2 regions of the Pseudomonas sp. GL_103 genome follow, and region 2 is predicted to be linked to the other one. Evidence: riboswitches for the same ligand, from Rfam matches in the RefSeq annotation. Region 2 holds a riboswitch; the other holds the start of a gene.
What was found. A riboswitch is a leader RNA that binds a small molecule or an ion and turns the genes downstream of it on or off. The one in region 2 is predicted to bind cobalamin.

Region 1: another riboswitch for cobalamin. It lies ahead of AC3IP0_RS15245 (CbtB domain-containing protein); the one in region 2 lies ahead of cobO (cob(I)yrinic acid a,c-diamide adenosyltransferase).

Annotation. Positions count from the first base shown of each region.
Region 1 covers NZ_CM174420.1:3,368,549-3,382,906, forward strand. Annotated here, with positions in the region: gene cobN (cobaltochelatase subunit CobN) at 1-3,742, opposite strand, end outside; gene cobW (cobalamin biosynthesis protein CobW) at 3,746-4,816, opposite strand; cobalamin riboswitch at 4,920-5,132, opposite strand; cobalamin riboswitch at 5,313-5,538, shown strand; gene AC3IP0_RS15245 (CbtB domain-containing protein) at 5,660-5,851, shown strand; gene AC3IP0_RS15250 (CbtA family protein) at 5,863-6,570, shown strand; gene AC3IP0_RS15255 (cobalamin biosynthesis protein) at 6,567-6,980, shown strand; gene cobM (precorrin-4 C(11)-methyltransferase) at 7,064-7,810, shown strand; gene nfuA (Fe-S biogenesis protein NfuA) at 7,954-8,538, opposite strand; gene AC3IP0_RS15270 (fatty acid cis/trans isomerase) at 8,728-11,037, opposite strand; gene metH (methionine synthase) at 11,194-14,358, shown strand, end outside.
Region 2 covers NZ_CM174420.1:1,893,142-1,907,499, forward strand. Annotated here, with positions in the region: gene hda (DnaA regulatory inactivator Hda) at 1-134, shown strand, start outside; gene AC3IP0_RS08600 (C40 family peptidase) at 357-989, shown strand; gene AC3IP0_RS08605 (C40 family peptidase) at 1,155-1,691, shown strand; gene AC3IP0_RS08610 (class I SAM-dependent methyltransferase) at 1,710-2,372, shown strand; gene AC3IP0_RS08615 (PQQ-dependent sugar dehydrogenase) at 2,492-3,805, opposite strand; gene AC3IP0_RS08620 (hypothetical protein) at 3,872-4,456, opposite strand; cobalamin riboswitch at 4,610-4,842, shown strand; gene cobO (cob(I)yrinic acid a,c-diamide adenosyltransferase) at 4,925-5,536, shown strand; gene AC3IP0_RS08630 (cobyrinic acid a,c-diamide synthase CobB) at 5,533-6,933, shown strand; gene bluB (5,6-dimethylbenzimidazole synthase) at 6,930-7,580, shown strand; gene cbiB (adenosylcobinamide-phosphate synthase CbiB) at 7,577-8,485, shown strand; gene cobD (threonine-phosphate decarboxylase CobD) at 8,478-9,470, shown strand; gene AC3IP0_RS08650 (cobyric acid synthase) at 9,467-10,918, shown strand; gene cobU (bifunctional adenosylcobinamide kinase/adenosylcobinamide-phosphate guanylyltransferase) at 11,041-11,562, shown strand; gene cobT (nicotinate-nucleotide--dimethylbenzimidazole phosphoribosyltransferase) at 11,559-12,614, shown strand; gene cobC (alpha-ribazole phosphatase family protein) at 12,611-13,186, shown strand; gene AC3IP0_RS08670 (adenosylcobinamide-GDP ribazoletransferase) at 13,189-13,920, shown strand; gene AC3IP0_RS08675 (MarR family winged helix-turn-helix transcriptional regulator) at 14,124-14,358, shown strand, end outside.

The DNA of each region.
Region 1 (14,358 bases), 1.5 Mb from region 2:
GGGGGTTGTGTTCACGGACAAAATCCCGGGTGTCCGGGTCGAGCAAATAGGCGTCGGCCAGCAACGCGTACTGGTGATCGTCGATCAACTGCGTGGTGGCGTCGAAGGCGAACAGGTTGTCGACCGTCGCGGCCATTTCGAACGCGCCTTTGTAGCCGTGACGTTTAACGCCTTCGAGCCATTTCGGATTGGCCGCCCGGGAGCGGATCACCCGGTTCAGCTCTTCCTTCAAGGTGCGAATCTTCGGCAGATCCGGCTGGCTGTGGTCGCCATGATAGCTGGCCGCCGCCTCGCCTTTCAGGCTTTCCACCGCCGCGAGCATACCGCCCTGGAACTGGTAGTAATCGTTGGAGTCGAGCAGATCGTGCTCGCGGTTATCCTGGTTTTGCAGCACCGCCTGTACCTGGCTCAGGCGCTGGCTGAACTGTTCGCGGGCAGTGGTGCCTTCGTCGGAACCGCCGTAAGCGTAGCCGCCCCAGTTGAGGTAGACCTCGGCCAGGTCCTCGCGGCTCTGCCACAGGCGACCGTCGATGGCGCCCTGCACACCCGCGCCGTAGGCACCGGGCTTGGCCCCGAAAATCCGCCAGCCGGCCTGACGTCGCGCAGCGTCTTCATCGAGCCCTGACTGCAGCAGGGCTGTGCGCTCGGCGCGTACCTTGGCCGACAACGGATTGAGGTCATCCGGCTCATCGAGGTCGGCCACTGCTTGCACCGCCGCGTCGAACAAGCGAATCAGATTGGCAAAGGCATCGCGGAAGAAACCGGACACACGCAAGGTCACGTCCACCCGCGGACGGTCGAGCAAACTCAACGGCAGAATCTCGAAATCATCGACCCGCTGGCTGCCGGTGGCCCAGACCGGGCGCACCCCCATCAGCGCCATGGCCTGGGCGATGTCATCGCCGCCGGTGCGCATGGTCGCGGTGCCCCACACCGACAGGCCGAGCTGGCGCAAATGATCACCGTGGTCTTGCAGGTGCCGTTCGAGAATCAGGTTGGCCGACTGGAAACCGATGCGCCACGCCGTGGTGGTCGGCAGGTTGCGCACATCCACCGAATAGAAATTGCGCCCGGTGGGCAGCACGTCCAGGCGACCGCGACTCGGCGCGCCGCTGGGACCGGCCGGGACGAAGCGACCGCTCAGGGCATCGACCAATCCGCGCATTTCCGCCGGACCGCAGGCGTCCAGACGTGGAGCGACCACCTCGCGCAGGTTGTCGATGATGGCTTGCACCTCGATCCAGTCGGCCCCTTGTGGGAGCGGGCTTGTCTCCGGGCGGCGTTCCGACGAGGCGGTTGATCCTTCAGCATTTATGTCGATTGACCCAACGCTTTCGCGAGCAAGCCCGCTCCCACAGGGGTTATTCAACGCGTCCGAAATCAACTGCGCGGCGAACAGTTCCAGGCGCTCGCGAGTATCCCCCGCCGTACGCCAGGTCTCGTCGCTGATAAGCAAAAGAGGCTCGGGACGCGGCCCGGCCCAAGGCTCGGCCAGCGCACAATCGAGCGGATCGAACCCCAACCCGAAGGCCTTGGCCAATGCCCGCAGCAGACTCGACTGCGCGCCTCGGCCATCACCCCGTGGAATGCGCAACAACGCCAGCAAAGTATCGATGCGCAAGCGCCCGGTGGGTGATTCGCCGAATACATGCAGGCCGTCGCGGATCTGCGACTCTTTCAAATCGCACAGATAAGTGTCGAGTCGCGGCAACCAGATCGCTGCGTCGGCATCACTGTCGAGTTGTTCGTCCAGTTGCAGTTCACGGTCGATGTGGGTGTCGCGCACCAGTTGCAAGATGTCGCGCTGCAACTCTCGGGCACGACGCGGATCCAGCAGTTGCGCTTCGTAATACTCGTCGGCCAACAGCTCGAGGTTGCGCAGCGGGCCGTAGGTTTCGGCGCGGGTCAGCGGTGGCATCAGGTGATCGATGATCACGGCCTGGGTGCGCCGCTTGGCCTGGGCGCCCTCGCCCGGGTCGTTGACGATGAACGGATAGATGTTCGGCAGGGGCCCGAGCAAAGCATCCGGCCAGCAGTTTTCCGAGAGCCCGACGCCCTTGCCCGGCAGCCATTCGAGGTTGCCGTGTTTGCCGACGTGGATCACGCCGTGGGCGCCGTAGGTGTTGCGCAGCCAGAAGTAGAACGCCAGGTAACCGTGGGGCGGCACCAGGTCCGGGTCGTGATACACCGCGCTCGGATCGACCTGATAACCCCGCGCTGGCTGAATGCCGACGAAGGTCAGGCCAAAACGCAGGCCGGCGATCATCATCCGTCCACTGCGGCACATCGGGTCGTTTTCCGGTGTGCCCCAACGTTCGAGTACAGCCGCGCGATTGGCTTTGGGCAGTGCGTTGAACATCGCCAGATAATCATCCATGCCCAGGCTTTGCTGGCACGGACGCAGGTCGAGGGTTTCGAGATCGTTGCTGACGCCGCCGAGCAACTGCTGGATCAGTGCGGTGCCGCTGTCCGGTAATTCAGCCGGCAACGGATAATCTTCGGCATGCAGCGCCCGCAGGATATTCAGCGCGGCGGCCGGGGTATCGAGGCCGACGCCGTTGCCGATGCGGCCGTCGCGGGTCGGGTAATTGGCAAGAATCAAGGCAATGCGTTTTTCAGCATTAGGCACCCGCGCCAGATCGACCCAACGCCGCGCCAGCTCGGCGACGAAATCCATGCGTTCCGGTTGTGGCCGGTAGCAGACCACATCCGACTGACTGCGCTCACTGCGCCACGCCAGGTCCTTGAAACTGATCGGGCGGCTGATGATGCGTCCGTCCAGCTCCGGCAAGGCAATGTGCATCGCCAGATCACGAGGGCCAAGCCCCTGTTCGCTGGCGCGCCAACCGGGTTCGTTGTCCTGGGCGCAAATCGCCTGGATCACCGGAATATTGCGGCGAAACGGGCGCAGATGGGGTGCTTCAGGACTGGATTGGGCGAAGCCGGTGGTGTTCAGGATCACCGATACGCTGGCCTCATCCAGCCAGTCCTCGACCACGCAAAGACAACCAGGCTCCTTCAGGCTGGCCAGCGCAATCGGCAACGGATTCAACCCCGCGGCCTGCAAGCGCTGGCAAAAAACATCAATGAAAGCGGTGTTCGCCGCCTGCAAATGCGAGCGGTAAAACAGCACCGCCGCCACCGGTTGATCGGCGTGCCAGTCGGCCCGCCAGTCGCTCAGCGCGGCGCAGTGTTTGTGCGGATGGTATATCGCCGTGCGTGGCAGGGTTTGCGGCTCGCCCCAGGTGTAATCACGGGCCAGCCAGCGGTTGGCCAGGCAGCGGAAGAAATCGAGGGCGTTGCCCATGCCGCCCTGGCGCAGAAACTGCCAGAGCCGGTCGCGATCCTCGGCACCGACGGTGCTCAGGTCACTGAGCTCCGGGTCCGGGCGATCATCACCCGGCACCAGAATTACCTGCACTCCGCGCTGCGACAGCTCGACCAGGCGCTCGATGCCGTAACGCCAATAGGCGATGCCGCCGTGCAGCGAAATCAGGATCACCTTGGCGTGACGCAGCACTTCATCGACGTACAAATCGACCGAGGCATGGTTCTGCACCTGCATCGGGTTGGCCAGGCGCACGCTCGGGTAATCGTCGGGTAACTGCTGCGCCGCTTCGGCGAGCAGCGCCAGGCTGGAATCGCCGCTGCACAGGACCACCAGTTCGGCGGGGGTTTGTCCGAGGTCGGCAATGTTGTCATCCGACACGAAACCGCCGGGCTGGGTCCTGAGCAGGTGCATGGCTTACACGCTGAGCGCGGCGCGCAATTGCGCTTCGAGAACAGTGGCGTCCAGTGCCTGGCCGATCAGCACCAGACGGGTGACTCGCGCTTCTTCAGCACCCCACTGGCGGTCGAAATGCTTGTCGAAACGCGTGCCCACGCCCTGGATCAGCAGGCGCATCGGCTTGTTCGGAATGGCGGCGAAGCCTTTGACGCGCAGGATGCCGTGCTGGACCACCAGTTGGGTCAGCGCATCCAGCAGCAGGCTTTCGTCGGCTTGCGGCAGTTCGATGGAGATCGAATCGAAAGCGTCGTGATCGTGGTCGTCATGATCGTCGTCGCCATCGTGATGATGGTCGTGGTGGCTGTGACGGCTGTCGATATGTTCTTCGGAGCCGGCACCCAGGCCGATCAGCACGTCCAGCGGCAGGCGACCGCTGCTGGCTTCGATGATTTTCACCGCTGGCGGCAATTCCTCGGCGACTTCCAGGCGCACGCGGGCCAGGTCCGCCGGGTTGATCAGGTCGGCTTTGTTGAGGATCACCAGGTCAGCGCTGGCCAGTTGGTCGGCGAACAGTTCGTGCAGCGGCGATTCATGGTCCAGGTTCGGGTCGAGTTTGCGCTGGGCGTCGACCTGATCCGGGAACGCGGCAAAGGTGCCGGCGGCCACGGCCGGGCTGTCGACCACGGTGATCACTGCATCCACCGTGCAGGCACTGCGGATTTCCGGCCACTGGAAGGCCTGCACCAGCGGCTTGGGCAGTGCCAGACCGGACGTTTCGATGAGAATGTGGTCCAGATCGCCGCGACGGGCCACCAGCTCGCGCATCACCGGGAAGAATTCTTCCTGGACGGTGCAGCACAGGCAGCCGTTGGCCAGCTCATAGACACGGCCGCTGGCTTCTTCTTCGGTGCAACCGATGGAGCACTGCTTGAGGATTTCGCCGTCGATGCCCAACTCGCCAAATTCGTTGACGATCACCGCGATGCGGCGACCCTGGGCGTTGTCGAGCATGTGCCGCAGCAGCGTGGTCTTGCCCGAGCCGAGAAAGCCGGTGACGATGGTGACGGGGAGTTTGGCCAGTGTTTTCATCGGATGCCCTATGGCTAATGTGGCGGGCATACAGGACGACGACCGGCAACGCGGACGCGCGTGCCTGAAGAGTTCGCCACCGGATCACCCCGCCCGGTTGAAAGTGAGAATCTGTGACGAGGCAGGTCTCCTGGCTGACGGTGTGCCGGCCTTGAGCCTGGCATTCGCTGCGCCTTCCCGCCGGCCTCATGGATTGAGCCTGCAGTGGCGTGGCAACGAACATCACCGTTCACAGTTGCGGGGGCAGCCGCGGCATCGACCGCGTTCCCTTCTTAGCTTCGACAAACGCCGAAGAACCTCGAAAGCGCAAGGCTACGCATGGTGGGAAGACCGGTCAATCACTGTAGGAGCTGCCGAAGGCTGCGATCATTTGATTTCCCTTTTAAAAACAAGATCAAAAGATCGCAGCCTTCGGCAGCTCCTACAAAGAGCCGGGCATCATTCAGCCTCAAGTGAGAACCCTTGCCAATTGACGCCCAACCCCCGCCCATGCTCTCCTACACACCTTGTTACGGGTGCCCTTCACAGGGTGAAACGGGAAACCGGTGAATCATGTGCTTTACTCTTAAGCCATGTCAGTCCGGTGCTGCCCCCGCAACGGTAAGCGAGTGAAGCGTCAGATCCACTGTGCCTCCAGGGCATGGGAAGGTGATGCTTTCAGGTTCAGGCCCAGGCCTTTGCCCCTCGTGAGCCCGGAGACCGGCCCGCAACACGAAGTGACCAGTACGGTCACTGAACCAACAAACCCGCGGTGGGCGGGCGCTGTTTGAAACCTTGCGCGCCTGGTCGTGCGGTTTTTTGCGTGCGCTCTTATTCCCCGCTGACAGACCAGAGGGAAACGCCATGTCGATCATCAGCAGCGCCGAACACACAGCCGCGAGCACCACCTCAACCCTGACCCAACGTCTGACCGTCGCCGTCTGCGCGTCGATCCTGGGCGCGTGCCTGGTGTATTTCGCCGGTTTTTCGCACATCGAAGCGGTGCACAACGCCGCCCACGATACCCGTCACAGCTCCGCGTTCCCGTGCCATTGAGAGCTGTCGACATGATCAAGCGTATTGCGCAAACCGCAGGTTTCACCGGGCTGCTGGCCGCCCTGTTGCTGACCCTGCTGCAAAGCTTCTGGGTCGCCCCGCTGATTTTGCAGGCCGAGACCTACGAAAAATCCGAACCGGCCGCGGTTGAAATGCATGAACACGCCGACGGTGCGACGGCTGCCCACACTCACGATGCACAAGCCTGGGAGCCGGAAGACGGCTGGCAGCGCGTGCTGTCGACCACCGGCGGCAACCTGGTAGTGGCCGTCGGTTTCGCCCTGATGCTGGCCGGCCTGTACACCTTGCGTGCGCCGACCAAAACCTCTCAGGGCCTGCTCTGGGGCCTGGCCGGTTACGCGACCTTCGTGCTCGCGCCGACCCTCGGCCTGCCACCTGAATTGCCAGGCACTGCCGCCGCCGACCTGGCACAACGGCAACTGTGGTGGATCGGTACCGCCGCCTCCACCGCCGTCGGTATCGCGCTGATCGTGTTCAGCCGTCACTGGCTGATGAAAGTCCTGGGTGCGGCGATCCTCGCCGTTCCCCATGTGATTGGCGCGCCACAACCGGAGGTGCATTCGATGCTCGCTCCAGAAGCGCTGGAAACCCGGTTCAAAATCGCTTCGCAACTGACCAACGTGGCGTTCTGGCTGGCCCTGGGCCTGATCAGCGCCTGGTTGTTCCGTCGTAAAAGCGATGGTCAATACCACGCATGACGGATATCAGCACAGCGCCGACCCTGGTGGTCGGCCTGGGCTGCCAGCGCGGCTGCCCCGTCAGCACGTTGCTGGCGCTGCTCGATCAGGCACTGGAGGCGCACCAGATTGCTCGTCATGAAATCAAGGCGCTGGCCAGCATCGATTCGAAGCGCGATGAACCTGCGCTGATCGAACTGGCTCAGCAACTTGGCCTGGAACTGATGTATTTCAGCAGTGAACAACTGGCCGTTTATGAGCAGCAACTCAGTCATCAATCGCAAATAGCCTTTGAACGCACCGGTTGCTACGGCGTGGCGGAAAGCGCCGCACTGGCCCTGGCTGAACTACTGGCCCAGGGCCCGGCAAAACTGCTGATTCCACGACAAAAATACGCCCAGGCAACCCTGGCATTGGCCGGCGCTGCGTAAAAAACCGATAATCCCCGCCTTTGATCATGAACATTCTTCATCTGAAGCCCTGTTCAACCTCTTTTTCCCCACAGGAACCGACGATGACCGTCTACTTCATTGGCGCAGGTCCCGGCGACCCCGAACTGATTACCGTCAAGGGCCAGCGGCTGATTCGCAGCTGCCCGGTGATCATTTATGCCGGTTCTCTGGTGCCTGCTGCCGTACTGGAAGGTCACTGTGCCGAACAAGTGGTCAACAGTGCCGAACTGCACCTGGAACAGATCATCGACCTGATCAAGAGCGCCCATGCCAAAGGCCAGGATGTGGCCCGGGTGCACTCCGGCGATCCGAGCCTGTATGGCGCCATTGGCGAGCAGATTCGCTATCTGCGGGAGCTGGACATCGCGTTCGAGATCGTGCCCGGCGTGACTGCAACAGCCGCGTGTGCCGCGCTTTTGGGCGCAGAACTGACGCTGCCGGATATTTCGCAGAGCGTAATCCTGACTCGCTACGCCGACAAAACCGCCATGCCACCCGGAGAGGAATTCTCCAGCCTGGCGCAGCACGGCGCGACCATGGCTATTCACTTGGGGGTCAATCACCTGGCGAAGATCGTTGAGGAACTGCTGCCCCATTACGGCGCCGATTGCCCGATTGCGGTGGTTCACCGCGCGAGCTGGCCGGATCAGGATTGGGTGGTGGGCACGCTCGAGGATATTGCCGGGAAGGTTGAAGCCAAGGGCTTTCGTCGTACAGCGTTGATTCTGGTGGGTCGGGTGCTGGGCAGCGATCATTTCAGTGAGTCGTCACTGTATCGCACGGGGCATGCGCATCTCTATCGCCCTTAAAAACAAAAGATCGCAGCCTTCGGCAGCTCCTACAAGAGAATGCGTACACCTGTAGGAGCTGCCGAAGGCTGCGATCTTTTATACTTCACCCATAAAAAAACGGCGCTCACGGGGCGCCGTTTTTTCGTTTCGCAGCGAACACCTTAGTAGTAGGCGTTTTCTTTCTGCGTGTGGTCGGTCACGTCGCGAACGCCTTTGAGCTCGGGAATACGCTCGAGCAAGGTGCGCTCGATGCCTTCCTTCAGCGTCACGTCGGCCTGGCCGCAGCCCTGGCAACCACCGCCGAACTGCAGGACAGCGATGCCGTCTTCGACCACGTCGATCAGGCTGACCTGACCGCCGTGGCTGGCCAGCCCCGGGTTGATCTCGGTTTGCAGGTAGTAGTTGATGCGCTCGTTGACCGGGCTGTCGGCGTTGACCATCGGTACCTTGGCGTTTGGCGCCTTGATGGTCAGTTGGCCGCCCATGCGGTCGGTGGCGTAGTCGACTACGGCATCGTCCAGGAAGGCTTCGCTGAAGTGGTCGATGTACGCGGTGAAGCTTTTGAGCCCCAGCGCGGTGTCTTCGGGTTTTTCTTCGCCCGGCTTGCAGTAGGCAATGCAGGTTTCGGCGTACTGGGTGCCAGGCTGGGTGATGAAGACGCGGATGCCGATGCCCGGGGTGTTCTGCTTGGAGAGCAGATCAGCCAGGTAATCGTGGGCGGCGTCAGTGATGGTAATAGCGGTCATGGAAACTCCTCGCAGGCTTGGGCGCAGTTTACGCCAATCAACGCGCCGGACAAAGTCCTAGTATTTTTGTCGGGAAAAGATCCCGATGATCTCTCCCTGTAGGAGCTGCCGCAGGCTGCGATCTCTTGATTTGTTTTTTAGATCAAAAGATCGCAGCCTGCGGCAGCTCCTACAGGAGGGCCCAGTGTTTCAGAGGTTCTCGTAGCGATTCATGTCCAGCACGCCATCTTCCACCGGATCGTTTTCGTGGATGTAGCGGCTCAGGTCATGGAAGTAAGCCCAGAATTGCGGATGACTGCGGCGTATTCCCCAACGTTCGACGATTTTCTCGAAGCTGTCGGTGTCCTTGGCGCTTTCCATCGCATCCACAAACGCAGGTACTTGCCCGGCCGGGATGTTGAACATGAAGTTCGGGTAGCTGCTGAGTACACCCGGGAAAATCGTCAGGGTGTCCAGCCCCGGCTGATAGCGCAGCGATTCGCCGAGCAAAAACGCCACGTTGCTGTGGGCACGGTTACGCAACAGGCTGTAGACCTCACGCTTGCCGCTGGTGGTTTCGATACGCAGCAGGGTGGCTTCCGGCAACTGGTCGATGACCTTCAGCCCGGCGGCCGGCCGCGAAGTCAGACGGCTCAATGCCTGCTCGGCACTTTGCAGGTCCGGGTCGATGTTCGGCCGCGAACAGTAAGCGCCGTCGCAGCGATTGATCGGGTCGGGCCTGGCATTAAGGTCGCCGTATCGGGCCATTAACTGATTGGCAAAGTCACGCTTGGGATCAGCCGGGTTCAGATTCAGCGCGGTCGGCTTGTCGTCGTCGATGGTCTCGTAGTCCAGCCACATCTTGAATTTGCCACTGTTCTGATACCAATCGTCAAGGTAGTCATCCCGGGAGTCGGCGGGCATCAGGCGCAGGAAGTTCTGCTCGGCACCGTTGCGGATCAGGTCGAAATACAGCCGCGTCTGGGCCTGGTGGGACACGTTACCGAACACATCGAAGTTCACTGCCAGTTGATAGTAGGTGCGCTCAAGCAGCGGATAGTCGAACAGCCACATCGTTTGCGGCACGTCGCCGATCAGGCCTTTGGTTACCGAAGCGCTGTCGAAATGGCGGAAGATACTCAGCAACGCATTGTCGTTACCGGCCCACAGGGTCGACCAACTCGGCGCAGGCTCGTCGGCGTAGCTGTCCCGGCGCAAGGCTTCGTATTCATTTCGCTTGTCGCGGTAGTCGTGCCACAGGCTGAGGACGCTGCCGACATCATCGTTCTGCCCCGGCATCGCCAGCAAAGGCGTGGCCTGCCCGCGATAGTTCGGATCGGTGACATACAGGTCGTGCTCGGGCGCCTGGAACAACGCCCAGAAATTATCGCGGATCACGTCCGTGGCGATCTGACCACGACACACTGGCCCACGGATAAAGGTGCGCACAAAGTACTCGGCGTTATCGAGCATGAACTGATAGCGCGCCTGGGCCGGAATCGCTTCGAAAGTGGCAAACGGGTTGGCCCGGCTCTGCGGCCCATAGCCCGGCAATGCGTCGACCTGCCAGTTGCCGCTGTAGAACAGGCTCTTGACCCGCGCCAGCTTCGCCGGACTCAGCGGATAGGTGATGTGGGTCTTGTGCACGATCACGCCCTGCACCGGCCACAACCGGTAGTAGAACTGCGTGCCCGGATCATCGTTCGGGCGACGGGTGTTGATCAGGTCAATCGGCTGGCCGGTCGGGGTGCGCGAACGCACCCACTGGAAGAAATGCCCAGGCTCGCCGTCCTTGAAGTAGAGATGGGCCAGGAACCAGTGCTCGTACAGCCAGCGCCCCACCAGGCTTTCCCGGGCGCCCGGCGAATTGAGCAGGTTTTCCCATTGCACCACCTGCAAGGCTTCCCTGGCGCTGGGCGCCAGAGCCTGCTGATCAATCGGCGCGCCTGCCGCCAGCCAGCGTTGCAGCGTCTGGTACTGCTGGTCGGTCAGGGCGGTCACTGCCAGTGGCATACCCTCCTTCGGATGCCTGGCGGCGTAGCCGTCGAACTCCGCGGGCATGGCACACATGTTTTCCCGGTTCAGGCCCAGGACGATGTCTTCCGGCAGCTTCGCGTTGGGTTGCAACGGGGTTTTGTGGCCAAGCTCCAGCATCCGCGCCATCAGTGCAGCCTGGCTGCCCTGGGTATCGAGTACCGAATAAAAGCCCTTTTGCTGCCAGGCCTGTTTGCCGGAGGCGTCATAGAACAGTCGGGTCGGTGCCACCGCTTTAGTGCGGTCACCGTCATAAACCGGGACTTTCGTCGCACCACGCGCTGCGCCCTCGCCGCTGCCCAGGTTGAGCTGACAGGCGGCGTCGTTGCAGGCGTGGCAGGCCACGCACTTTTCAGTGAAGATCGGCTGAATGTCACGGCTGTAGGAAATAGACGGTGAACTGGCAGTTGGAATCGCCGGGCCTTGCGCCGTGGCGCCCCAGCTTAAAAACAGCAGCAATGTGCCGATGACGAAGCGATACGACATGTCCCTGGTCCCGAATCCTGAAAAAACGCCGCGATTCTACCGGTCTGTCATCCTTACCAACATGAACGATATTCATGCAAAATCGAGTCATGCTCTAAAAGCGCACAGGTTTGCTATCATCCCGGCCCTTCGTCATGGTCTTACCGAGTAGTCCAAATGTCCGATCGCAGTGTTCGCCTTCAAGCTCTCAAGCACGCCCTCAAAGAGCGCATCCTGATTCTCGATGGCGGTATGGGCACGATGATCCAGAGCTACAAGCTCGAAGAGCAGGATTACCGTGGCAAACGCTTCGCTGACTGGCCGAGCGATGTCAAAGGCAACAACGACCTGTTGGTACTGACTCGCCCGGACGTGATTGGCGGCATTGAAAAAGCCTACCTGGACGCCGGCGCCGACATTCTGGAAACCAACACCTTCAACGCCACCCAGATCTCCCTGGCCGACTATGGCATGCAGGGCCTGGCGTATGAGTTAAACGTAGAAGGCGCTCGCCTGGCGCGCAAGGTCGCCGACGCCAAGACCCTGGAAACCCCGGACAAGCCGCGCTTCGTTGCCGGCGTGCTCGGTCCTACAAGTCGCACCTGCTCGCTGTCCCCGGACGTGAACAACCCCGGCTACCGCAACGTGACCTTCGATGAGCTGGTGGAGAACTACACCGAATCCACCAAAGGCCTGATCGAAGGCGGCGCCGACCTGATCCTGATCGAAACCATTTTCGACACCCTCAATGCCAAGGCCGCGATCTTCGCCGTACAAGGCGTGTTCGAGGAATTAGGCATTGAATTGCCGATCATGATTTCCGGCACCATCACCGACGCCTCGGGCCGCACCCTGTCGGGCCAGACCACCGAAGCGTTCTGGAACTCCGTGGCCCACGCCAAACCGATTTCCGTCGGCCTGAACTGCGCCCTCGGCGCCCGCGAATTGCGCCCGTACCTCGAAGAGTTGTCGAACAAGGCCAACACCCACGTTTCCGCGCACCCGAACGCCGGCCTGCCAAACGAATTCGGCGAGTACGACGAATTGCCATCGGAAACCGCCAAGGTCATCGAAGAATTCGCTCAAAGCGGCTTCCTCAACATCGTCGGCGGCTGCTGCGGCACCACACCGGGCCACATCGAAGCCATCGCCAAGGCCGTGGCCGGTTATGCGCCGCGGGAAATCCCGGACATTCCGAAAGCTTGCCGCCTCTCGGGCCTTGAGCCGTTCACCATCGATCGCAACTCGCTGTTCGTCAACGTCGGCGAGCGCACCAACATCACCGGTTCCGCCAAGTTCGCCCGCCTGATCCGCGAAGACAACTACACCGAAGCCCTGGAAGTCGCCCTGCAGCAGGTCGAAGCCGGCGCCCAGGTGATCGACATCAACATGGACGAAGGGATGCTCGATTCGAAGAAGGCCATGGTGACCTTCCTCAATCTGATTGCCGGCGAGCCGGACATCTCCCGCGTACCGATCATGATCGACTCCTCCAAATGGGAAGTGATCGAAGCCGGCCTCAAGTGCATCCAGGGCAAGGGCATCGTCAACTCGATCAGCATGAAAGAAGGCGTCGAGCAGTTCATCCATCACGCCAAGCTGTGCAAGCGCTACGGCGCCGCGGTGGTGGTGATGGCCTTCGACGAAGCCGGCCAGGCCGACACCGAAGCGCGCAAGAAGGAAATCTGCAAGCGTTCCTACGACATTCTGGTCAACGAAGTGGACTTCCCGCCGGAAGACATCATCTTCGACCCGAACATCTTCGCCGTCGCCACCGGCATCGAAGAACACAACAACTACGCCGTCGATTTCATCAACGCCTGTGCCTACATCCGTGACGAGCTGCCGTATGCGCTGACCTCCGGTGGCGTGTCCAACGTGTCGTTCTCGTTCCGCGGCAACAACCCGGTGCGTGAGGCAATCCACTCGGTGTTCCTGCTGTACGCGATCCGCTCCGGGCTGACCATGGGCATCGTCAACGCCGGGCAACTGGAGATCTACGACCAGATCCCGTTGGAACTGCGCGATGCCGTGGAAGACGTGATCCTCAACCGCACCCCGGAAGGCACCGACGCCCTCCTCGCCATCGCCGACAAGTACAAGGGCGACGGCAGCGTCAAGGAAGCCGAGACCGAAGAGTGGCGCAACTGGGACGTCAACAAGCGTCTGGAGCATGCGCTGGTCAAAGGCATCACCACCCACATCGTTGAAGACACCGAAGAGTCACGTCTGTCGTTCAACCGCCCGATCGAAGTGATCGAAGGCCCGCTGATGTCCGGCATGAACATCGTCGGCGACCTGTTCGGCGCCGGCAAAATGTTCCTGCCGCAGGTGGTGAAATCCGCCCGCGTGATGAAGCAGGCCGTGGCTCACTTGATCCCGTTCATCGAACTGGAAAAAGGCGACAAGCCGCAAGCCAAGGGCAAGATCCTGATGGCCACGGTGAAAGGCGACGTGCACGACATCGGCAAGAACATCGTTGGCGTGGTGCTGGGCTGCAACGGCTATGACATCGTCGACCTCGGCGTGATGGTGCCGGCGGAAAAAATCCTGCAAGTGGCCAAGGAACAGAAGTGCGACATCATCGGCCTGTCCGGCCTGATCACTCCGTCGCTGGATGAGATGGTCCACGTCGCCCGGGAAATGCAGCGCCAGGACTTCCACCTGCCGCTGATGATCGGTGGCGCCACCACCTCCAAGGCGCACACGGCGGTGAAGATCGAGCCCAAGTACAGCAACGATGCGGTGATCTACGTCACCGACGCCTCCCGCGCCGTGGGCGTGGCGACGCAGTTGCTGTCCAAGGAACTCAAGGCCGGTTTCGTCGAGAAAACCCGCCAGGATTACATCGAGGTTCGCGAGCGCACCGCCAACCGCAGCGCCCGCACCGAGCGCCTGAGCTATGGCGCGGCCATCGCCAAGAAACCGCAATTCGACTGGGCGGGCTACACGCCGGTCAAACCGACCTTCACCGGCACCCGGGTGCTGGACAACATCGACCTCAACGTCCTGGCCGAGTACATCGACTGGACGCCGTTCTTCATCTCCTGGGACCTGGCCGGCAAGTTCCCGCGCATCCTCCAGGACGAAGTGGTCGGTGAAGCCGCCACCTCGCTGTACAAGGATGCCCGGGAAATGCTCAGCAAACTGATCGACGAGAAGCTGATCAGCGCTCGCGCGGTGTTCGGTTTCTGGCCGGCCAACCAGGTGCATGACGACGACATCGAGCTCTATGGCGATGACGGCAAGCCAATGGCCAAGCTGCATCACCTGCGCCAGCAGATCATCAAGACCGACGGCAAGCCGAACTTCTCCCTGGCCGACTTCGTCGCGCCCAAGGAC
Region 2 (14,358 bases):
GGCATTTCATTCTGACTCGCGGTACCCGCAGCATGAGCGCACTTTTCGAGTTGCTCGAGCGTCTCGATCAGGCCTCCCTCCAGGCTCAGCGCAAGCTGACAATCCCGTTTTTGAAAGAAACCCTCGGCTGGTAAACCCGCTGAAACCGGGGCTTTTAGCCGGTTCGGCATCTTTCAGGCGCCAGAAATCCCGCTTTCCTGCAAGGTTGCAGGCCGCGTGTATGTTTAAAATGGGCTTAAGCGCTTAGATGTAAACGAGAAACGGATAAGTCACAAAAAGATCGATTGAATTTGCAAATGAGGTTGATAGCGGGCATAGTCTCGCCTTCTTTACAACTATCAGCCACGGTCGTGCCCATGCTAAATCGCTTCGCACCCCTCGTGCCTCTCGCACTCGTTACCCTGTTGTTCGGTTGCGCCGCCCACACTCCGGTGGCCCAGCAAGCTCCGCAGCAGCAGGTTCAAAACTCCGTTACTGCCCAGTCTTCAGCTCTCTTTCAGGAAGAGCTGGCTACCGAAAAAGAACTCGCAGACTTCGCTGGCGGCAAGTCCTACCAGCTTCCGGTCCTGGCCGACAGCATTCTCGAACGTGGCATGTCCCTGATCGGTACCCGTTACCGTTTCGGCGGTACTTCTGAAGCCGGCTTCGATTGCAGTGGTTTCATCGGTTACCTGTTTCGCGAAGAAGCGGGCATGAACCTGCCACGCTCTACCCGCGAAATGATCAACGTGGACGCTCCGCTGGTCTCGCGCAGCAAGCTTGAGCCGGGCGACCTGCTGTTCTTCGCAACCAATGGTCGTCGCGGTCGCGTCAGTCACGCCGGGATCTATCTGGGCGACAACCAGTTCATCCACTCCAGCAGCCGCCGCAGCGGTGGTGTGCGCATCGATAGCCTGGGCGACAGCTACTGGAGCAAGACCTTCATAGAAGCCAAGCGCGCCCTGGCAATGGCACCTAACGCGTCGCCAATCGTCACTGCACGTAAATAAGCGGACAATTTGTAAGGCGAACTTAAAGTCTTACTTGAAGTTTGTCGTGTAGCCGCTAGAATCTTGATCTACAAATGATGGCAAACCGCCTGCGTCCAACGCAGGCGGTTTTCTTTTCTGCGCTCCCCGCAGAAAAAGCCGCAGCCAGATCAGGATGTTCTGCTTATGACGACGTCGGCCCGCCTCGCAATCATGTTTTTCGCAGCGCTGCTCAGTGCCTGCGCCAGCCGCACACCGCCTCCTGCGCCGGTGGTTCGCGCTCCCATCGTATTTGGTTCCTCACAAGCGTTTTCGCCCGAAGCGGAAGACGTGCTGTTTCGCGCGCTTGGTCTGGTGGGCACGCCTTATCGCTGGGGTGGCAACACGCCGGATTCCGGATTTGATTGCAGCGGTTTGATCGCTTATGTGTATCGCGATGTCGCCGGCATTGCCTTGCCGCGCACCACGCGCGAGATGATCTCCATGCAAGCGGCGAATGTGGGCAAGGAAGGCCTGCAGACCGGCGACCTGCTTTTCTTCGCCACCAATGGCGGTTCCCAGGTCAGTCATGCTGGCATCTATGTGGGAGAAGGGCGCTTCGTCCACGCGCCGGCTACCGGCGGCACCGTGAAGCTCGATAGCCTGTCCAAGGCGTATTGGCAAAAAGCTTACCTGAGCGCCAAGCGTGTTCTGCAACCTGAACATTTGGCGCGCAATCCGTAACCTCCGGAGCTGATGGTCATGACGGCTCGCACGCTCAATCTCGACGACGACCTGTACCAATACCTGCTCGATGTTTCCCTGCGCGAAACACCACTGCTCAAGCGCTTGCGCGATGAGACCCAGGCGCTGCCGATGGCACGCTGGCAGGTGGCGCCTGAGCAGGGGCAGTTTCTTGCTTTGCTGGTGAAGCTGACGGGGGCCAGGCGTTTGCTCGAAGTCGGCACTTTTACCGGCTACAGCGCGCTGTGCATGGCGGCGGCATTGCCCGCTGACGGTTCGCTGATTTGCTGTGACATCCCCGGCGACTACAACGCCATCGCACGGCGCTACTGGCAAGAAGCGGGGCTCGCCGGGCGGATTGACCTGCGACTGGCTCCGGCGCTGGAAACCCTCGCCGAACTTGAGCGACAAGGGCAGGGCGGGCAATACGACCTGGTGTTCATCGATGCCGACAAGGCCAACTACCCGGCTTATCTGGAACACGCCTTGGGATTGCTGCGGGTCAGTGGGCTGGCGGTGTTCGATAACACGCTATGGAGCGGGCGCGTGCTCGAGGTCAGCCCCGAGAGCGCGGACACCCGGGCGATCCAGGCGCTCAACCTGGCATTGAAGGATGATGTGCGGGTGGATCTGTCGTTGTTGCCGCTGGGTGATGGGCTCACACTCTGTCGCAAACGCTAAGCCCTTGTGGGAGCGGGCTTGCTCGCGAATGCAGGCTGTCAGTCGACTATTATTTTGACTGATGCACCGCCTTCGCGAGCAAGCCCGCTCCCACAGGGGAATATGTTGGCAGTTGGAATTTATTTTACTGCCGAAACCCGCCACACCTTGTTCCCCACATCATCGGCCACCAACAGGTCACCCTGGCGATCGATCACCACGCCCACCGGGCGGCCCATGGCCTGTTCCTTGTCGTTGAGAAATCCGCTGAGCACTTCAACGGGCTTGCCGACGGGTTTGCCCGCGCTGAACGGCACGAAAATCACTTTGTAGCCACTGTGGGGGTTACGGTTCCATGAACCGTGCTGCCCGATGAATGCCCCTTGGGTGAAGGGCGGCGGTAGCTTGCTGTTTTCAGCGAAGGTCAGGCCCAGTGATGCCGTGTGCGGGCCGACGGCGTAGTCCGGGGCGATAGCCTTGGCCACCAGGTCCGGGTTTTGCGGCTCGACGCGAATATCGACATGCTGGCCGTAGTAGCTGTACGGCCAGCCATAGAATGCGCCGTCTTTCACCGAAGTGATGTAGTCCGGAACCAGGTCACTGCCGATTTCATCCCGTTCGTTGACCGCAGTCCACAGCGCGCCACTGTGCGGTTCCCACGCCATGCCGTTGGGGTTGCGCAGGCCGGAGGCGAAGATCCGCTGCTGGCCGGTGGCGCGATCCACTTCCCAGATCGCCGCGCGACCTTCTTCCTTGTCCATGCCGTTTTCGGCGACGTTGCTGTTGGAACCCACGGTGACGTACAGCTTGCTGCCGTCCTTGCTGGCAATGACGTTTTTGGTCCAGTGATGGTTCAGCGGGCCGCCCGGCAGGTCGACCACCTTGATCGGTGGCGACTTGATCTGCGTATCGCCACTTTCATAGTGAAAGCGCAGCAGGCGATCCGTGTCGGCCACATACAGGTCATTGCCGACCAGGGTCATGCCGAAGGGCGAGTTGAGGTTTTGCAGAAACACCGTGCGGGTTTCCGCGACGCCATCGTGGTCCTTGTCGCGCAGCAAGGTGATGCGGTTGGCGCTGGGCACACCGGCCCCCGCGCGGCCCATGACTTTCTTCATGACCCAGCCGCGAATGCCTTTGCCGTCTTCGGGTTTGGGTGGTGCGTTGGTTTCCGCCACCAGCACATCGCCATTGGGCAGCACATAAAGCCAGCGGGGGTGATCCAGGTCTTCGGCAAAAGCGGCCACTTGAATGCCCGTGGCAGCGACGGGTTTCGCACCCTGTGGCCAGCCGATGGCCGGGGCGATGTTCACGGTCGGAACCAGTGTCTTGTTGGGTTCTGGTAGTTGGGGTGACGGGCCGGTACCGTCGGAGACTTGCAGGCGGGAGGTCTCGCCACAAGCGGCGAGCCCTCCGCAGAGCGCGATAACGAGAACGAACGGGGGCGTGCGCATGCTGGTCTTCCCTATGAATGCCTTGTTCTATTCATAGAGAAGGGTTGTCGTCCGATGGTTCAACCCTCAGCCGCGTGCTTCCTTGAACAGCACCGCAATGCCGGGGTGATAGTTGCCGGCTTCGTTGCGCAACTTGCGGTAGGCATAAGGGAAATACCAGGCGACAGCGCAGGTGTGTTCCTTTTGCAGGTCGTCGACCATGTCCTGGAGTTCTTCCGGTGTGGCGCCCTGCTGGGCTTTTTGCGGGGCGACGAACAGGCAGCCGAGTTTCAGGTCGCTGGCGTGGCTCAGCCGCTTCGCATCGCTGACGATGTCGAGCAGGGCCTGGCTCAGGTTGAGGCTGTTGACCCGTGGCCAGCGCTGGCTGGTCTGGATGTAGGCGCGGGTTTCGGACGACGCCAGGAGCAGGTCGGCGCGGCTGTTGCGTTCGCCTTCTTCGGTCTGCTTGCGGGTTGGCGTCTGTTGCAGCGTGACCATCTCGGCCATCCAGGCGGCGGCGGACAGCAGTCCGAGATTGGCCTTTTCGTCGTGCCAGTATGGTGTGTCGCCATCACCGCGGACGGTGTTGTAACGGTCGATGCATTCGAACCAGTGTTCGAGCACCGGGCGCAGGAATTCCAGCTTTGGATTGCTGATGATCATGCCTTGCATGGGCTCACCCTTGTTGTTGTGTTGTGAGGTTGTGGCTCTTTGATATCACTGCTGGGAGCGTGGCACAAGATTGACGTCAGTTTATTGATTGATGGCAGTTATTCGGTCGATGGCCGCCCGGCTTTAATTGACGCTCCACCCCCAACCCTCTAACCTTCGCGGCTTGTTTCAGGTGCTCTGTGGCTTGGGTCGACAGAGTGAAACAGGGAAGCCGGTGCGTGAGTCCTTCTGTTGGTCGAAGGCCCGCAATTCCGGCGCTGCCCCCGCAACGGTAAATGAGTGAAAACTGTGTGTGATGCCACTGTGTCGATTCGATGCGGGAAGGCGCACGGTCCGGCCCCGCGCCACTCATGAGCCCGGAGACCGGCCTGATTCATCCAGCGGCATCACGGTGGGCGATGCCAGGCTTTTTGCCTTCTATTCTTGTGCCTGCCCGCCGTTATTCCTGCCTCAACGGAGAGCTCCCCCATGACTGATACCCCCGATCGTGACGAACGCCACCTGGCGCGCATGCAGCGCAAAAAAGCTGTGATCGACGAGCGCATCGCTAATTCCCCGAACGAGTGTGGCCTGCTGCTGGTGCTGACCGGCAACGGCAAGGGCAAGAGCAGTTCGGCCTTCGGCATGCTTGCCCGCGCCATGGGGCACGGCATGCAATGCGGCGTGGTGCAGTTCATCAAGGGCCGCAACAGCACGGGCGAAGAGCTGTTCTTCCGGCGCTTTCCCGAGCAGGTGCGCTTCCACGTGATGGGCGAAGGCTTTACCTGGGAAACCCAGGACCGCCAGCGCGACATCGCCGCCGCCGAAGCCGCCTGGGCGGTGTCCCGGGAACTGCTGCGCGATCCGTCCATCGGTCTGGTGGTGCTGGATGAGCTGAACATCGCCCTCAAGCACGGCTACCTTGATCTCGATCAGGTGCTAAGCGACTTGCAGGCCCGGCCACCGATGCAACACGTGGTGGTCACCGGTCGTGCCGCCAAGCCGGAAATGATCGAGATGGCTGACACCGTCACCGAGATGGGTGTGATCAAACACGCCTTTCAGGCCGGAATCAAAGCGCAGAAAGGCGTCGAATTGTGAGTCAACCTCGACACTGTCCGGCGGTACTGATTGCCGCGCCGGCCTCTGGCCAGGGCAAGACCACCGTCACCGCGGCACTGGCCCGATTGCATCGCAATCAGGGGCGCAAGGTCCGTGTGTTCAAGTGCGGCCCCGACTTTCTTGATCCGATGATTCTCGAACGCGCCAGCGGTGCGCCGGTGTATCAACTGGACATGTGGATGGTTGGCGAGCAGGAGAGTCGCCGGTTGCTGTGGGAAGCCGCCGCTGACGCCGACCTGATTTTGATCGAAGGCGTCATGGGGCTGTTCGACGGTACGCCGTCGAGCGCCGATCTGGCGCGGCATTTCGGTGTGCCGGTGCTGGGTGTGATCGATGGCACCGCCATGGCCCAGACCTTCGGCGCACTGGCCCTGGGGCTGGCGCGTTATCAGCCGGACTTGCCGTTCGCCGGCGTGCTGGCCAATCGTGTCGGCACGCTGCGCCACGCGCAACTGCTCGAAGGCAGCCTGACTGAAGGCTTGCGCTGGTACGGCGCGCTGTCCCGGGAAACCGGGATCGAATTGCCGAGCCGGCACCTGGGGCTGGTGCAGGCCAGTGAGCTGAACGATCTCGACCTGCGCCTCGATGCGGCCGCCGATGCCTTGGCCAACAGTTGCGAGGTCGCGCTGCCGCCGGCAGTCGAGTTCGCCGCCCCTGATGTCATCGCGGCCGAACCGCTGCTCGCCGGTGTGCGCATTGCCGTCGCTCGCGATGAGGCCTTTGCGTTCACCTACGGCGCGAGCCTGGATCTGCTGCGGGCGATGGGTGCCGAGTTGTCGTTCTTCTCGCCGATCCGCGACCGAGCGTTGCCGGAGGCGGACAGCCTGTATCTGCCGGGTGGTTACCCGGAGCTGCACCATGTTGCGCTGGCGCAAAACACTGCGATGCTCGACGCGATCCGCGCCCACCACCGGGCAGGCAAGCCCTTGCTCGCCGAGTGTGGCGGCATGCTGTATCTGCTCGATTCCCTGACCGATGTCGAGGGCGCTCGCGCCGAACTGGTTGGCTTGCTGGCCGGTGATGCGGTGATGCAAAAGCGTCTGGCAGCGCTGGCGTTGCAGGCGGTGGAACTGCCGGAAGGTTCGCTGCGCGGGCACACCTATCACCATTCGCTGACCACCACGGAACTGGCGCCGATTGCCCGTGGCTTGAGCCCTAATGGCGGGCGCGGAGCGGAGGCGGTCTACCGTGAGGGGCGAATGACTGCCTCTTATGTGCACTTTTATTTTCCGTCGAACCCCTCGGCGATTGCCGCGCTGTTTGCGCCGGAACTTGAAGCCGCCTTCGCGAGCAAGCCCGCTCCCACAGGGGATTGCGTTTCTTCAGGCAGCTCACCTTCAAATGTGGGAGCGGGCTTGCTCGCGAAGAGGCCATGAGCGACAACGCATTCTCTGAAGCCGAACGCGCAGCGGTCTATCGCGCCATCGCCGAGCGCCGCGACATGCGCCACTTCAGCGGCGGCACCGTCGAGCCCGAATTGCTCCGGCGCCTGCTCGAGGCCGCACACCAGGCTCCCAGTGTCGGCCTGATGCAGCCTTGGCGCTTTATCCGCATCAGCGATCGCGCCTTGCGCGGGCGAATCCAGGCTCTGGTGGAAGAAGAACGCATCCGCACCGCTGAAGCCCTCGGCAAGCGCAGCGATGAGTTCATGAAGCTCAAGGTCGAAGGCATCAACGATTGCGCCGAGGTACTGGTCGCCGCACTGATGGACGACCGCGAGCAGCATATCTTCGGCCGCCGCACGCTGCCGGAAATGGACATGGCCTCGTTATCCTGCGCGATCCAGAACCTGTGGCTGGCGTCCCGCGCCGAAGGGCTGGGCATGGGCTGGGTGTCGCTGTTCGAACCACAGGCACTGGCGGACCTGTTGAGGTTGCCGCCCGGTGCCAAGCCGCTCGCCGTGCTGTGCCTGGGGCCGGTGAGGGAGTTCTACCCGGCGCCGATGCTGGTGCTCGAGGGCTGGGCGCAGGCGCGTCCGCTACATGAATTGCTGTATGAAAATTATTGGGGAGTGAGTCGATGAGTGTGGCGTTGTTGAGTGTCGCCGCGGTTGCGCTGGATGCGCTGCTGGGTGAGCCCAAACGCTGGCATCCGCTGGTGGCGTTCGGCCGATTTGCCGAGCGCATCGAACAACGTTTCAACGGCGGCGGTCGCGGCTGGCGCAGTCATGGCGTCACCGCGTGGGTGATCGCCGTATTGCCGCTGACGCTGTTGGCCACGGCATTTTCCTGGGCGCCTTATGTCGGCTGGATCGTCGAGATTCTCGCGCTCTATTGCGCCCTCGGCATGCGCAGCCTCGGTGAACACGTCACGCCTGTGGCCAAGGCCCTGCGCAGTAATGACCTGGAAGCGGCGCGCACGCGGGTGAGCTATCTGGTCAGTCGCCAGACCAGCGAGCTGGATGAAACCGAAGTCGCCCGCGCCGCTACCGAGTCGGTGCTGGAAAACGGCAGCGATGCGGTGTTCGCGGCGTTGTTCTGGTTTGCCGTGGCCGGCGCGCCGGGGGTGGTGCTCTACCGCCTGAGCAATACGCTGGATGCGATGTGGGGTTACCGCAATGAGCGCTTCGAACGGTTCGGCTGGGCGGCGGCGAAGGTCGACGACGTGCTCAATTACATTCCTGCGCGCCTGGTGGCGCTGACTTACGCGCTGCTGGGCAAAACCCGGCTGGCGTTGAAATGCTGGCGCAGCCAGGGCCCGACCTGGGACAGTCCGAACGCCGGCCCGGTGATGGCGGCAGGGGCGGGCGCCCTTGGCGTCGAATTGGGCGGGGCGGCGATTTATCACGGCGAACTGCATCAGCGTCCGCAGTTGGGCGAAGGCGTGCCGGCGGATGCCGACTCCATTGACCGGGGCTGGCAATTGGTCCAGCGCGGGGTATGGTTATGGCTGCTGATTCTCTGCCTGGGGGCCGAATTTTATGCTTGAGCACGGTGGGCGATTGCGCAAGGCGGCGCTCGAATACGGCATAGATGAAGCCGACTGGCTGGACTTGTCCACGGGGCTTGCACCATGGCCGTTCCCGGTGCCGGATATTCCTTTGCGGGCCTGGGCTCGTTTGCCGGAGGCGGACGACGGTCTGGAGCAGGCCGCCTGTGATTACTACGGCACCTTGCAGGCATTGCCGGTGGCCGGCTCGCAAATGGCGATTCAACTGCTGCCGCGCTTGCGTCGGGCGGGCAAGGTTGGCGTGCTGTCGCCGTGTTACGCCGAGCACGCCGAAGCGTGGCGTCGCAACGGCTACATCGTGCGTGAAGTGCTGGAGCAGGAAGTCGACTTCTTTATCGACAGTTTCGACGTGCTGGTGGTGGTCAATCCGAATAACCCCACGGGCCTGTGCCTCACCCCAAGTCGCCTGCTCGACTGGCACACGCGACTGGCCCAGCGCGGTGGCTGGCTGGTGGTGGACGAAGCGTTCATGGATAACACGCCGCAACTGAGCCTGGCGCCGTTTGCCCATCAAGTCGGGCTGATCGTCTTGCGCTCCTTCGGCAAGTTTTTCGGCCTGGCCGGTGTACGCCTGGGGTTTGTGCTGGCCGAGCGCAAGTTGCTCAAGTTGCTCGCTGAACAAGTGGGGCCCTGGGCCGTGAGCGGGGCAACCCGGGTAGTGGGCCAGACCTGCCTGCGCGATACCGAGGGGCAAACGCGACAACGGGTGCGCACCGAAGAGGCCAGCGAGCGCCTTGCGTCGTTGCTGGAGCAACACGGCTTCGAGCCTCAGGGCGGCTGTGCGCTGTTCCAGTGGCTGATCACCGAACGCGCCGAAGAGCTGCATGAATTCATGGCCCGGCGCGGCATTCTCCTGCGATTGTTCACCCACAACAGCAGCCTGCGATTCGGCTTGCCCGGTGACGAAATCGCCTGGGTACGACTGGCGCAGGCGTTCGACGATTTCGCCAAGGAAAACCAATGACCACGCTGATGGTGCAGGGCACCACATCGGATGCCGGTAAAAGCACGCTGGTGACCGCGCTGTGCCGTTGGGCCACACGCCAGGGCGTCAGGGTGGTGCCGTTCAAGCCGCAGAACATGGCTCTAAACAGTGCGGTGACCGCTGACGGTGGCGAGATCGGCCGCGCCCAGGCGGTCCAGGCCCAGGCCGCGCACCTTGAACCGCACACCGACATGAACCCGGTGTTGCTCAAGCCCAACAGTGACACCGGTGCCCAGGTGATCATCCATGGCCGCGCCGTCACGACCATGAATGCGGTCGCCTATCACGACTACAAAACCATCGCCATGCAAGCGGTACTGGCCTCCCACGAGCGCTTGAGCGCAGCGTATCCGCTGGTGATGGTCGAGGGTGCAGGCTCGCCGGCGGAAATCAATCTGCGGGCCGGCGACATCGCCAACATGGGCTTCGCCGAAGCGGTGGATTGCCCGGTGCTGCTGATCGCCGATATCAATCGCGGCGGGGTTTTCGCCCACCTGGTAGGCACCCTCGAACTGCTGTCGCCGAGCGAACAGGCGCGGGTCAAAGGCTTTGTCATCAATCGTTTCCGGGGCGACATTGCGTTGCTGCAACCCGGTCTCGACTGGCTCGAAGAGCGCACCGGCAAACCGGTGATCGGCGTGCTGCCGTACGTGATGGACCTGCACCTGGAGGCCGAGGACGGCATCGATCAACGCCAGACCGATAAAGCCGAACAGGTGCTCAAGGTGGTGGTGCCGGTGCTGCCGCGCATCAGCAATCACACTGATTTCGATCCGCTGCGCCTGCATCCGCAAGTGGACCTGCAATTCATCGGCCCCGGCCAGGCGATTGCGCCCGCCGACCTGATCATCCTTCCCGGCTCGAAAAGTGTGCGCAGCGACCTCGCGTACCTGCGAGCCAATGGCTGGGACACCGCCATCGCCCGGCATCTGCGTTACGGCGGGAAACTGCTGGGGATCTGTGGCGGCCTGCAGATGCTTGGTGAGCAGGTGCATGACCCGCTGGGTCTTGAAGGTGCGCCGGGTTCCAGCGCCGGTTTGGGGCTGCTGGCGTTCCAGACCCAGCTAGAACAAGAGAAGCAGTTGCGCAATGTGCGTGGTCGCCTGGCGCTGGAAGACGCGCCGGTGGCGGGTTATGAAATTCATGCCGGCGTGACCACCGGACCGGCCCTGTCACAGGCCGCCGTGCAGCTGGATGACGGCCGCTGTGATGGTGCGCAAAGTGCTGACGGGCAGATTTTCGGCACCTATCTGCACGGGTTGTTCGAATCGCCGGCGGCGTGCAGTGCGCTGCTGCGGTGGGCCGGGTTGCAGGAGGTGCAGGACGTGGATTATCACGGCTTGCGCGAGCGCGATATCGAGCGACTGGCGGATCTGGTGGAGAAGCATCTGGATACCGGGCTGTTGCGGGAACTCTGTGGATTCTGAGGTGAAAGCTCTGGCCTCTTCGCGAGCAAGCCCGCTCCCACATTAGAACGCGGTCAACTGTGGGAGCGGGCTTGCTCGCGAAGACTGAAGTGGCCACACCGCCCATTTGAAAGGATGTAACCATGCTCCAACTGATCCTCGGCGGCGCCCGCTCCGGCAAGAGCCGCCTGGCTGAAAAACTCGCCATCGACAGTGCTCTGGCCGTGACCTACATCGCCACCAGCCAGCCACTGGACGGAGAAATGAGCGAGCGGGTGGCCCATCACCGCGCCCGTCGTCCTGCCGAATGGGCATTGATCGAAGAGCCGGTGGAGCTGGCCCGGGTGTTGCGTGAAAACGCCCGTGCCGAGCGCTGCCTGCTGGTGGATTGCCTGACCCTGTGGCTGACCAATCTGCTGATGCTCGACGATGCCGAGCGCTTGCACGCCGAGCGTGATGCCTTGCTGGAGTGCCTGGCGTCGCTGCCGGGTGAAATCATTTTTGTCAGCAACGAGACTGGAATGGGTGTCGTGCCGCTGGGCGAATTGACTCGCCGCTATGTCGATGCAGCCGGTTGGCTGCATCAAGCTCTGGCCGAGCGTTGTCAGCGTGTCGTCCTGACCGTCGCCGGCCTGCCCCTGACTTTGAAAGGAACTGCGTTATGACTCAATCCTGGTGGCTGAACCCGTGCAAGCCGGTCGATACCCAAGTGGTCGAACAGGCCCAGGCGCGGCAACAGCAACTGACCAAGCCGGCCGGCTCCCTCGGCCAGCTGGAAGCGCTGGCGGTGCAACTGGCGGGTTTGCAGGGGCGGGTCAAGCCAAGTCTGGAGCAGGTGTGGATCGCGATTTTTGCCGGTGACCACGGCGTCGTCGCCGAGGGCGTGTCGGCGTTTCCCCAGGAAGTGACCGGGCAGATGCTGCTCAATTTCGTCAGCGGTGGTGCGGCGATCAGCGTATTGGCGCGGCAACTGGGCGCATCCCTCGAGGTGGTTGACCTTGGCACGGTAACGCCGTCGCTGGACCTGCCGGGGGTGCGCCACCTGAACGTCGGCCCGGGCACGGCAAACTTTGTACAGGGACCGGCCATGACCCAGGCCCAGGGGCAACTCGCCCTGCAGGCCGGCCGTGACAGCGTGCAGCGGGCCATCACCAGCGGTGCGCAGTTGTTTATCGGTGGCGAAATGGGCATCGGTAATACCACCGCTGCCAGCGCCCTGGCGTGCGCGCTGCTCGATTGCCCGGTGGTGCATTTGACCGGGCCTGGCACCGGGCTCAATGCCGAAGGTGTCAGCCACAAAGCCCAGGTGATCGAGCGCGCCCTGGCACTGCACGGCGCGCAGCGTGGCGATGCCTTGCAGACCCTGTTCAACCTCGGCGGCTTCGAGATTGCCGCGCTGGTCGGTGCCTATCTGGCGTGTGCCCAGGAGGGTGTCGCGGTGCTGGTGGATGGCTTCATTTGCAGCGTCGCGGCACTGGTTGCGGTGCGCTTGAATCCTGATTGCCGTCAGTGGTTGTTGTTCGGTCATCGCGGCGCCGAACCGGGGCATCGTCATGTGCTGGAAACCCTGGATGCGCAACCCTTGCTCGATCTCGGCCTGCGGCTTGGCGAAGGCAGTGGCGCGGCGTTGGCTGTGCCGCTGCTGCGCCTGGCTTGCGATCTGCACGGGCAGATGGCGACCTTCGCCGAAGCCGCCGTGGCAGATCGTCCGGCATGACCTTGCGCGTGGATCTGTTGCGTCACGGTGAAACCGAACTCGGCGGCGGCTTGCGCGGCAGCATTGATGATGCATTGACCGACACCGGCTGGGCGCAGATGCGCGCCGCCGTGGTCGGGCAAGGGCCATGGGATCGACTGGTCAGTTCACCCTTGCAGCGTTGTGCGCGGTTTGCCGAGGAACTCGGTGCGCAATTGGGTGTGCCGGTGCAGCTGGACAAAGACCTGCAAGAGTTGCATTTCGGTACCTGGGAAGGGCAGAGCGCGGCGGCGTTGATGGAAACCGATGAGCAGGCCCTGGGCTTGTTCTGGGCCGATCCATATTCGTTCACGCCGCCTCAAGGTGAGCCGGTTGCAGACTTTTCGGCACGGGTGTTGGCCGCGCTGGAGCGTTTGCACGGGACCTGTGCCGGTGAGCGCATTCTGCTGATCAGTCATGGCGGTGTGATGCGTTTGTTGCTGGCACAAGCGCGGGGGCTGCCGCGGGAGCAACTGCTCAACGTTGAGGTCGGGCATGGCGCGCTGTTTTCGCTGACGGTGGAGCCTGCGGGCTTGTTGAAGGAAGTGCTCTGACCATGCTGCCATTCTGGATCGCCCTGCAATTTCTCAGCAGCCTGCCGATTCGCCTGCCAGGCATGCCTGAGCCCCGGGAACTGGGACGGTCGCTACTGTTTTATCCGCTGGTGGGATTACTCTTTGGCGCGATTCTGTGGGCAGTCAACTGGCTTTTGCTGGGCACGCCGACCTTGTTGCACGCGGCGCTGTTGCTGAGCCTTTGGGTGCTGCTCAGCGGCGGCTTGCATCTCGATGGCCTGGCGGACAGCGCCGATGCCTGGCTCGGTGGCTTTGGCGACCGCGAGCGTACGCTGACCATCATGAAAGACCCGCGCAGCGGGCCGATCGCTGTGGTGACGCTGGTGCTGGTGTTGTTGCTCAAGTTCACCGCGCTGCTGGCGTTGATCGAACAGCCGCATTCACTGGCATTGATCATCGTGCCGTTGATCGGTCGCAGCGCGTTGCTCGGTTTGTTCCTGACCACGCCGTACGTGCGTGCCGGTGGCCTGGGCCAGGCATTGGCCGATCATCTTCCGCGTTCGACGGGCAAGCAGGTGCTGGCGGTCAGCGCGCTGGCTTGTGTGTTGATCGCCGGTTTGAGTGGTGTGGTGGCGGTGGTGTTGGCGGCGTTGGGGTTTGTCTGGCTGCGCCAGGTGATGCTGCGGCGCCTGGGCGGCACGACAGGGGACACGGCGGGTGCGATGCTGGAGTTGCTGGAGGTAGGGGTGTTGGTTGGATTGGCACTGGTCTGAGCGTCGTAATGGTGAATGTTCTGGCCTCTTCGCGGGCAAGCCCGCTCCCACAGGGTTTCAGTTTTGTTGACACAATAGTGGGCACACCGAAAATCTCTGTGGGAGCGAGCTTGCTCGCGATAGCGATCTACCAAACGCCGCCCAATCACTGAACAAAACTCAAGTAACTTGATTTAACCGACTCGCGGGTATATACACGCACCATGCTCGATTCCCAATGTTTATGCATCAACCTGCGTCGCGCCGCCCGTGGCGTCAGCAGGCACTACGACGGCGCTCTCGACGGCTTCGGGATCAACGTTGCGCAGTATTCTTTGCTGTGCAATCTGCAACGTCTGGATCAGCCGAGCATTTCGACCCTGGCCGAGGCCATGGGCCTGGATCGCAGCACCCTGGGACGCAATTTGCGGGTGCTGGAGGGTGATGGCCTGGTGACGC